DNA from 2 places in the Pseudomonas sp. Marseille-Q5115 genome. Region 2 is predicted to be linked to the other one. Evidence: predicted binding sites of a transcription regulator. Region 2 holds the regulator's gene; the other holds the start of a gene.
What was found. Region 2 encodes FliA, which starts transcription of late flagellar genes. Its sites were predicted from a motif close to CTAAAGTTTNNNNNNNNNNNGCCGNTAA; they were not measured.
Positions count from the first base shown of each region.

Region 1 (4,418 bases), 4.0 Mb from region 2:
CCAGACCAGAGAAGTCAGCCATGCAAGCGTCCCCAAGAATTGACAGAAGGCCACGATTGTAGCGCAACCCTCAGCGGCTGCGGTTACTGAACACGGTCAGCGCCCGCTCGATGCATTGGGCCGTCTTGGTAAAGGCTTGCACACTGGTATCGGCCATGCGCAAGCCGCCCTGGTCGGCAAGCACCAGCATCAGCACGCGGTCTTGGCTGCTGATGGAGCGCAGCAGCAAATGCTCCCCACGAAACATCACCCGCAGGCTGGCCGGGATCAGCCGAGACAGCGAGGCATTGTTTTCCGGCGTGAGGCGTAGCTGCCCCGGCCGCTCTACCAATCGCTGCAACAGCGGCGCATGTGCAAGCACCATGCTCAGATCGGCTGCCGCCTTGGGCAGGCCGAACACCTGATGAACCCGCAGGTTGGCTTGTGCCTTGTCCACCATCAGCAGGGCAATGCGGCGCATGCCACAGGCTTCCAGCGCCTGCATGGCAACGCCGGTCAGGTGCATGGCGTTGTTGAAGGGGCTTGGTTCCTCGAGCAGGGTCTGGCAATGCTGCCGCCAGAGTGCCAGCGCTTCCTGGGATGGGCCGGGGACCGGCAGCAGGCCCGCGTGCACACGGCGTTCGTCGGGTGGCCATACCAAGGTGACCGCGGGGTGCCAAACGCCTTCGGCTGCATGGGTACGGGCGCTTTGTACGGCGAGCAGATGGGACTGCTGTTGGGTCTGCTCCAGAGGGGCCTGGGTGTACAGTGCAAGCAGTTGTTGCCAGCGTGCCACATGCGGGGTGCCCCACCCCTGTTCGCACGCCAGGGCCAGGCCATTGGCCAGCAGCACCGTATTGGCGGGCTGGTTCAGCCAGCGGTACAGCTCGGGGTTTGCATCCAGCTGATGTTGCTGGCGCAGCGGGTCCTCTTCGCGCGCGATCAGCATGGCCTTGGCCAATGAGCGGCGTTCCTGGGTAAGGGTGCGATAACCCTGGCGCACCCAGGCAGGCAGGCCCCAGTAGTCGGCGAGCGCCTTGCACAGGTCGAGCACACGTACACCAAACAGCTCGTGCTCCACCCGGGCGGCGTCTTCGCCCTTGTGGAGCACGCGCAGGTCCCACTCTTCGAACAGCTTCGGCTCGGTCACTGCCAGGGGCCACAGCGGTGCAAGAAACAGCAGGCTGCCCCAATGGATCTCCTGCCACAGCCTGGCCAGCCGAGCGGCGAAGAAGCCGCTGGCTTGCTGGGTGGCGTGCTGGCTCACCAGCTGCAACTGGCGAAGCGGCAATGGAATATCTGCGGGATCCAGCGCGGGCACGCGAGTGAGTAATTCTTCAGTGCGTTTAAGGCCGAGGCGGTTAAGCGCGATTTCGAGGCTTTCCGCAGGCTCCACCAGGCTGCCGCTGGCCTGCAGGTTGGCCTCGCGGATTACGTTCAAGGCGAGCGCCGGGCTGTTCTGCATGCATTCGGCAATGTCGCGCAGGGAGCTGCGGCTATCGCTGAGAACGGTACACACCCGCTGGTGGCTGTCCCGGGGTACTGGAATGCGGACATTGCCGAGCGTTTTCACCCATGCGTCGATGTTCTGCTGCCGGACTGCTGACATAGAAGGAATTGCTCGCTCGAACTGGTTTTTGAGATTTATACGCAAAGTGCCTGCATTCGGCCATGCTGCGTCAATACTGCCTCAACAACGATGATTCACAGTTACTCAGCCGCGCGGGCGTTTCGTTTTTTCCGCGCCTGCCCTTCGCTTGATGACTTTTCGTACAAACCTCACGAATCGTCACTATAGTCTGGCGCAGGTCTGCCGATAGGTAGAAGCAGAGATTGAGACGGCCCCGTGCCAAGTTTTCCACGTTTCGAAGTGTCCTGACCTATGGCTAAAATTATCGGCATGATCGTCGTGTTCGCGAGCGTACTCGGCGGATACGTCCTTTCCCACGGGCAAATCGCGGCCCTGATCCAGCCTTTCGAGGTGTTGATCATCGGTGGCGCCTGCCTTGGCGCTTTTTTGCAGGCCAACCCTGGCTCGATGACCATGATCGTCCTCAAGAAATCCTTGAAGATGTTCAAGTCTCGTTTCACCCACGCCTTCTACCTTGAAGTGCTGGGCCTGGTCTACGAGATCCTCAACAAAAGCCGCCGCGAAGGCATGATGGCGATTGAAAGCGACATCGAAGATGCCGCAGCCAGCCCTATCTTCGCCAAGTACCCGGCGGTACTCAACGATGCCCGCATGACCGCGTTCATCTGCGATTACCTGCGCATCATGTCCTCGGGCAACATGGCTCCCCACGAGCTTGAAGGCTTGTTCGACATGGAGCTGCTGAGCATGAAAGAAGAGCTCGAGCACCCCTCACACGCGGTGCAGGGCATTGCCGACGGTTTGCCAGGCTTCGGTATCGTGGCAGCAGTGTTGGGGATCGTGGTGACCATGGCCTCGCTCGGCGACGGTGACAAGGCCGCCATCGGTGGCCACGTGGGCGCGGCGCTGGTCGGTACCTTCCTTGGTATTCTCGCGGCGTATGGCTTCTTCGGCCCGTTGTCCTCCACCTTGGCTCACGATGCCAAGGAAGAGATGAACGTGTTCGAGGCTATCAAGGCTTCGCTGGTGGCTTCGGCTTCCGGCATGCCGCCCACCCTGGCGGTGGAATTCGGGCGCAAAGTGCTTTACCCGGCACACCGTCCGAGCTTCGCAGAGCTGGAACAAGCAGTACGCGGTCGCTAAGCCATGGAAAATAATCAGCCGATCATCGTCAAGCGGGTAAAACGCTTTGGCGGCGGGCACCACGGGGGTGCCTGGAAAATTGCCTTCGCCGACTTCGCAACCGCGATGATGGCCTTCTTCCTGGTGCTGTGGCTGTTGTCTGAAGCCACGCCCGAGCAGAAGCTCGCTATCGCTGGTTACTTCAAGGACCCGATCGGCTTTACCGAAAGCGGCTCGCCATATGTGATCGACCTTGGTGGGTCGCCACAACTGGCGCCGGACCACACGCTCAACCCGGAAACCAAGGACACGCCGCCACGGCCCGAGGCGCAGACTGACGTGAACCCAGAGCAGGCGGAGAATATCGCCGAGAAGATCGAGAAAGACCGCCTCGAGCTGTTGTTGCAAGAGCTGCAGAACAAGGTGGACGAAAACCCGCAGCTGAAGAAATTCAAGGATCAGATCCTGTTCGAGATCACTCAGGACGGCCTGCGCATCCAGATCATGGACGCGGACAACCGACCGATGTTCGACCTCGGCAGTGCGCGGCTCAAGCCCTACTTCGAAGATATCCTGCTGGCGATGGCAGACACCATCAAGGAAGTGCCGAACAAGGTCAGTATCAGTGGCCATACCGATGCCAAGCCCTACGCGGCCAGCGCGGACTTCGGCAACTGGGAGCTGTCGGCCAACCGCGCCAACGCCGCACGCCGCGCCTTGGTAACCGGTGGCTATCCGGAGCCGCAGATTGCACGAGTAGTGGGGTATGGGTCATCTGCGCTGTTTGATCGCAAGGATCCACTGAACCCGGTAAACCGTCGTATCGACATCATTGTGCTTAACAAAAAGGCACAGCGGGACATCGAAGGCGAACAGCCAGAAGGTGACCAGGCGACTCCGCCGGCCGCACCGAGCGCGCCGGCAGCAGCACCAGGTACACCTGGGGCAGCGGCACCCGTCGCTCCGCCAGCGGCAGCTGCAGTAGCTGGGCAGAACCCTACGGTTCAGCCCCGCGAACTGCGAGAGAAGCTCAACATCTTTGACAGCGGCGCGCTGAAGATGGAAGCACCGGCGGGCAAGCAGCTGTAGGTCTGTTTCGCGAGCGTAGCCCGCGAAACAGCGTCACAACGATGGGAGCGGTCGCTCAGTACCGCTCTTCAGGCAAGCTGGCGATAATAGCCCGGTAGCTGTGCATCCGCTGTGGGTGGATGCGCCCATCTTCCAACGCCAGCAACAGGGCGCAGCCGGGTTCCCGGTCGTGCTTGCAGTCGCGGAAGCGGCAGCGGCCGAGCAAGCCGGCGAACTCGATAAAGCCCGCTTCCACGTCGTCCCGGCTCACGTGCACCAGGCCGAACTCCCGGATGCCCGGCGAATCGATCAGGTCGCCCCCCAACGGGAAATGGAACAGCTTGGCCGTGGTGGTGGTGTGGGTGCCTTGCCCGGACCAGTCCGACAGCGCACCTACCCGCGCCTGAGCGTCGGGCAGCAGCGTGTTCACCAGCGAAGACTTGCCCACGCCCGATTGCCCCACGAACACACTGGTGTGCCCCTTGAGCCGCTCCTTGAGCTGCTGCATGCCATCGCCTTCATGGGCGGACACCTCCAGCAGCGGGTAGCCCAGTTGCCGGTAAGCTTCGAGCAGGTCGTTGAGCTTGCCTTCGTTGTCGGCGTTGATCAGGTCGGCCTTGTTCAACAGCAACAACGGATGAATGCCCGCGTGCTCGGC
Region 1 covers NZ_CAKAKI010000001.1:4,959,963-4,964,380, forward strand. The annotation lists gene LG385_RS22775 (rhodanese-like domain-containing protein) at 1-22, opposite strand, end outside; gene LG385_RS22780 (HDOD domain-containing protein) at 71-1,588, opposite strand; gene motA (flagellar motor stator protein MotA) at 1,862-2,713, shown strand; gene motB (flagellar motor protein MotB) at 2,717-3,781, shown strand; gene rsgA (small ribosomal subunit biogenesis GTPase RsgA) at 3,837-4,418, opposite strand, start outside.
Region 1: a site for FliA is predicted at 1,772-1,799, ahead of motA (flagellar motor stator protein MotA). Genes of this name have one in related genera too.

Region 2 (4,418 bases):
TTCGAACTCGGCGTCGGTGATCTCGTCCCCGCCCCCAGGCGCTGCTGGCGCCGGCGCTGCGGCCGCAGCAGGCATGGCTTCAGGCGCGAATTGGCCCTTGCCATGGAGCTGGTCGAGCAGCGATTCGAATTCGGCGTCGGTGATGTCGTCACTGCCGCTGGCAGGCACTGAAACATCGTCCAGGCTCTGCACGAGCGCCTCGAACTCGTTTTCATGCCTGGGCGCAGAGGCGGCCACTGGCGCCGGTGCTTCTACTGCTGGTGCGGCGCCAGCGGGTTCCGCCAGGCGGGCCAGGGCAGCAAGCAGCTCCGGGGTAGCCGGGGTAAGGGGGGCACGTTCGCGGACTTGCCCGAACATGCTGTTGACGGTGTCGAGCGCTTCAAGCACTACGTCCATCAGCTCGGAGTCTACGCGGCGTTCGCCCTTGCGCAGAATGTCGAACACGTTCTCGGCGATATGGCAGCATTCGACCAGCTCATTGAGCTGGAGAAAGCCGGCGCCGCCTTTAACGGTATGAAAACCACGAAAAATCGCATTAAGCAGATCCGCGTCGTCGGGGCGGCTTTCCAGCTCCACCAACTGTTCGGACAACTGCTCGAGGATCTCGCCGGCCTCTACCAGGAAGTCCTGGAGGATTTCTTCATCGGCGCCGAAGCTCATTTGGGTGCTCCCTGGAATTTTGTAAGTGGCATCCGGCCCGGATAGCGCGATTCAGCGCCGGTTCGATGACGCTTCCAGACCAGGCTCAGAAGCCCAGGCTGGAAAGCAGATCATCCACATCGTCCTGGCCGGATACGACGTCTTCACGCTTATCGGCATGAATCTGCGGACCTTCACCCCGGGAGAGGTCTTTTTCAGTAATTTTTTCGTCCAGCAGGCTTTCAGGGTCATGCTGGATACCCGCGAAGCGGTCTACCTGGCTGGCCATGAGCACCAGCTTGAGCAGGTTGGACTCCACGTCAGTCACCAGCGCGGTGACGCGCTTGATCACCTGGCCGGTGAGGTCCTGATAGTCCTGTGCAAGCAGGATGTCGTTGAGATGGGCCGAGATAGCCGTGGCATCGCTTTCACTGCGTTGCAGAAAGCCATCCACGCGCTTTACCAGCTCGCGGAACTCGCCCGCATCCACCTCGCGGCGCATGAACCGCTGCCAGTCGGCGCGCACAGCGCGAGCCTCTTCAGCCAGGCCATGAACCACCGGCGTGCTTTGCTCCACCAGGTCCATGGTACGGTTGGCGGCGTTCTCGGTCAGGCGAACCACGTAGTCCAGCCGCTCGGTGGCATCGGTGATCTGCGAAACCTCCTCGGCCTTGGGCGAGCGAGGATCGATCTGGAAGTTGACGATAGCGCTGTGCAATTCGCGGGTAAGCTTGCCCACTTCCTGGTACAGCCCACGGTCCCGCGTTTGGTTCAATTGGTGAATCAACTGCACGGCGTCGCCGAAGCGGCCCTTTTCGAGGCTCTCCACCAACTGACGCGCATGGATTTTCAGGGTGGACTCGAAGTCCCCCAACGGCAGATTACTGGACTCCATAGCGCCCCCTGTGCGGCCTCTCAGCTGTTGACGCGCTCGAAGATTTTCTCGATCTTCTCTTTCAGCACCTGCGCGGTGAAGGGCTTGACCACATAGCCGTTGACGCCAGCCTGGGCCGCTTCGATGATTTGTTCACGCTTGGCTTCAGCGGTCACCATCAGCACTGGCAGGTGCTTGAGACGCTCATCTGCGCGCACGGTGCGCAGCAACTCGATACCGGTCATGCCCGGCATGTTCCAGTCGGTTACCAGGAAGTCGAAGGCGCCGCTTTGCAGCATGGGCAAAGCCGTATTGCCGTCGTCCGCTTCCGAGGTGTTGGTGAACCCCAGGTCGCGCAACAGGTTTTTAATGATCCGCCTCATCGTCGAAAAATCGTCAACGATCAGGATTTTCATGTTCTTGTCCAAGTAGACCTCCAAGCAGTCTCAAACGCGCCCACTCCGGGACGCGCAGTCAATCGAATCCGTTTACACCTGTACCTGCATGACTGCCTGAGCAGGCGTGGCGGGCGGTGATATCACATTGCCGCCGCACCGTTCCAGCACTCTCTGAAAAATTTGCGGGCCAGCCCCCGGGCCAGCGATGTCAGCGGGCGCGCCAGTCACCCAGGCGGCTGCGCAAACGCGCCGCGCACTGGCTATGCAACTGGCTCACACGAGACTCGCTCACCCCCAGTACTTCACCGATTTCCTTGAGGTTCAGTTCCTCGTCGTAATACAGCGACAGCACCAGGCGCTCCCGCTCGGGCAAGTTGGCAATGGCGTCAGCCAGTGCGCCCTGGAAGCGCTCGTCCTCCAGCCCGCGCGCGGGTTCGCCGCTGTGGCTGGCGCCGCCCTCGTGCAGGCCTTCATGCTCGCCGTCCTGCAACAGGTCGTCGAAACTGTACAGCCGGCTGCCCAAGGTATCGTTCAGCATCGAGTAATATTCCTCGATGCTGACCTTGAGTTCGGCAGCAACCTCGTGATCTTTAGCCTCACGACCGGTACGCGCTTCAATTTTGCGAATCGCGTCGCTCACGGTGCGGCTGTTGCGGTGGACGGAGCGCGGTGCCCAGTCGCCTTTGCGCACTTCGTCGAGCATCGCGCCGCGGATGCGGATACCGGCATAGGTCTCGAAACTCGCGCCCTTGCTGGAGTCGTACTTGTTGGCCACCTCGAGCAGGCCGATCATGCCGGCCTGGATGAGGTCTTCGACCTGTACGCTCGCGGGCAATCGCGCCAGCAGGTGATAGGCAATGCGCTTGACCAGAGGCGCATAGCGCTCGATCAGCTCATGCTGCTGCGACTGCCGAGAGGCGTTGTTGTACATCCGGTATCCACTGGCGCTCATGAGACAGGCCCCGCACTGGTTTGCTGTACCAAACGTTCGACGAAGAATTCCAGGTGCCCCCGCGGGTTGGCGGGCAGCGGCCAGGTATCGACTTTCTGAGCGATGGCCTTGAAGGCCAGCGCGCATTTCGAGCGCGGGAACGCTTCATATACGGCCCGCTGTTTCTGTACGGCCTTGCGCACGGTTTCGTCGTACGGCACCGCGCCTACGTATTGGAGCGCTACATCAAGGAAACGATCGGTTACCTTGGTGAGCTTGGCGAACAGGTTGCGCCCTTCCTGCGGGCTCTGGGCCATGTTGGCCAGCACGCGGAAGCGGTTCATGCCGTAGTCGCGGTTCAGCAGTTTGATCAAGGCGTAGGCATCGGTGATGGAAGTGGGCTCATCGCACACCACCAGCAGCACTTCCTGGGCGGCGCGCACGAAGCTCACTACCGAGTCGCCGATACCGGCCGCGGTGTCGATCACCAGTACGTCCAGGTTATCGCCGATCTCGCTGAAGGCCTGGATGAGGCCGGCGTGTTGCGCCGGGGTCAGATGGACCATGCTCTGGGTACCCGAGGCCGCCGGTACGATGCGTACCCCGCCCGGCCCCTGCAAGAGCACATCGCGCAGGTCGCAACGGCCCTCGATCACATCGGCGAGCGTGCGCTTGGGCGTGAGCCCCAGCAACACGTCGACGTTGGCCAGGCCAAGGTCGGCGTCCAGCAGCATCACCCGCCGGCCGAGTTCGGCCAGTGCCAGCGATAGGTTCACTGACACGTTTGTCTTCCCGACGCCGCCCTTGCCGCCGGTCACCGCGATCACCTGTACGGGATGCATGCTGCCCATTCGTTCTTTACCCTGTCACTGAGACGCTGGCTGCACCACGGCCCGCTTCGCCATCGAACAAGCCATTCGGCGAGCTGGCACAGCGTGTGGTGAAGGTAGGTTCCAAGCCAAACAGCGGCCTTTCGGACCCGCTGTCGCGCAACCAATTGCGCATGCATTCATTCATGTTCATTCCCCTCAGCCCGCACGTTTGCTGGGGCTGTGGTAGAGGTCAGCGAACATATCGGCCATGGCCTCTTCGCTGGGCTCTTCCTGCATTTGTACGCTCACCGCGCGGCTGACCAACTGATGCTTGCGGGGCAAATGAAGGTCATCCGGAATACGCGGGCCATCGGTAAGGTAGGCCACCGGCAGCTCGTGGCTGATCGCCAGGCTCAATACCTCGCCGAGGCTCGCCGTTTCGTCGAGCTTGGTGAGGATACAGCCTGCGAGGCCGCAACGCTTGTAACTATGGTAGGCCGCGGTCAAAACCTGCTTCTGGCTGGTGGTTGCCAGCACAAGGTAGTTGCGCGCGCGGATGCCCCGCCCGGCCAGGCTTTCGAGCTGTAGCTTGAGTGCCGGGTCGCTGGCTTGCAGGCCAGCGGTATCGATCAATACCACGCGTTTGCGCAGCAGCGGTTCCAGCGCCTGTGCCAGGGACTGGCCCGGATCGACGTGGGTAACCGGCACGTTGAGAATACGGCCGAGGGTTTTAAGTTGCTCCTGGGCGCCAATGCGGAAACTGT
Region 2 covers NZ_CAKAKI010000001.1:992,965-997,382, reverse strand. The annotation lists gene LG385_RS04755 (chemotaxis protein CheA) at 1-660, opposite strand, end outside; gene LG385_RS04750 (protein phosphatase CheZ) at 746-1,534, opposite strand; gene LG385_RS04745 (chemotaxis response regulator CheY) at 1,555-1,929, opposite strand; gene fliA (RNA polymerase sigma factor FliA) at 2,120-2,863, opposite strand; gene fleN (flagellar synthesis regulator FleN) at 2,860-3,693, opposite strand; gene flhF (flagellar biosynthesis protein FlhF) at 3,871-4,418, opposite strand, start outside.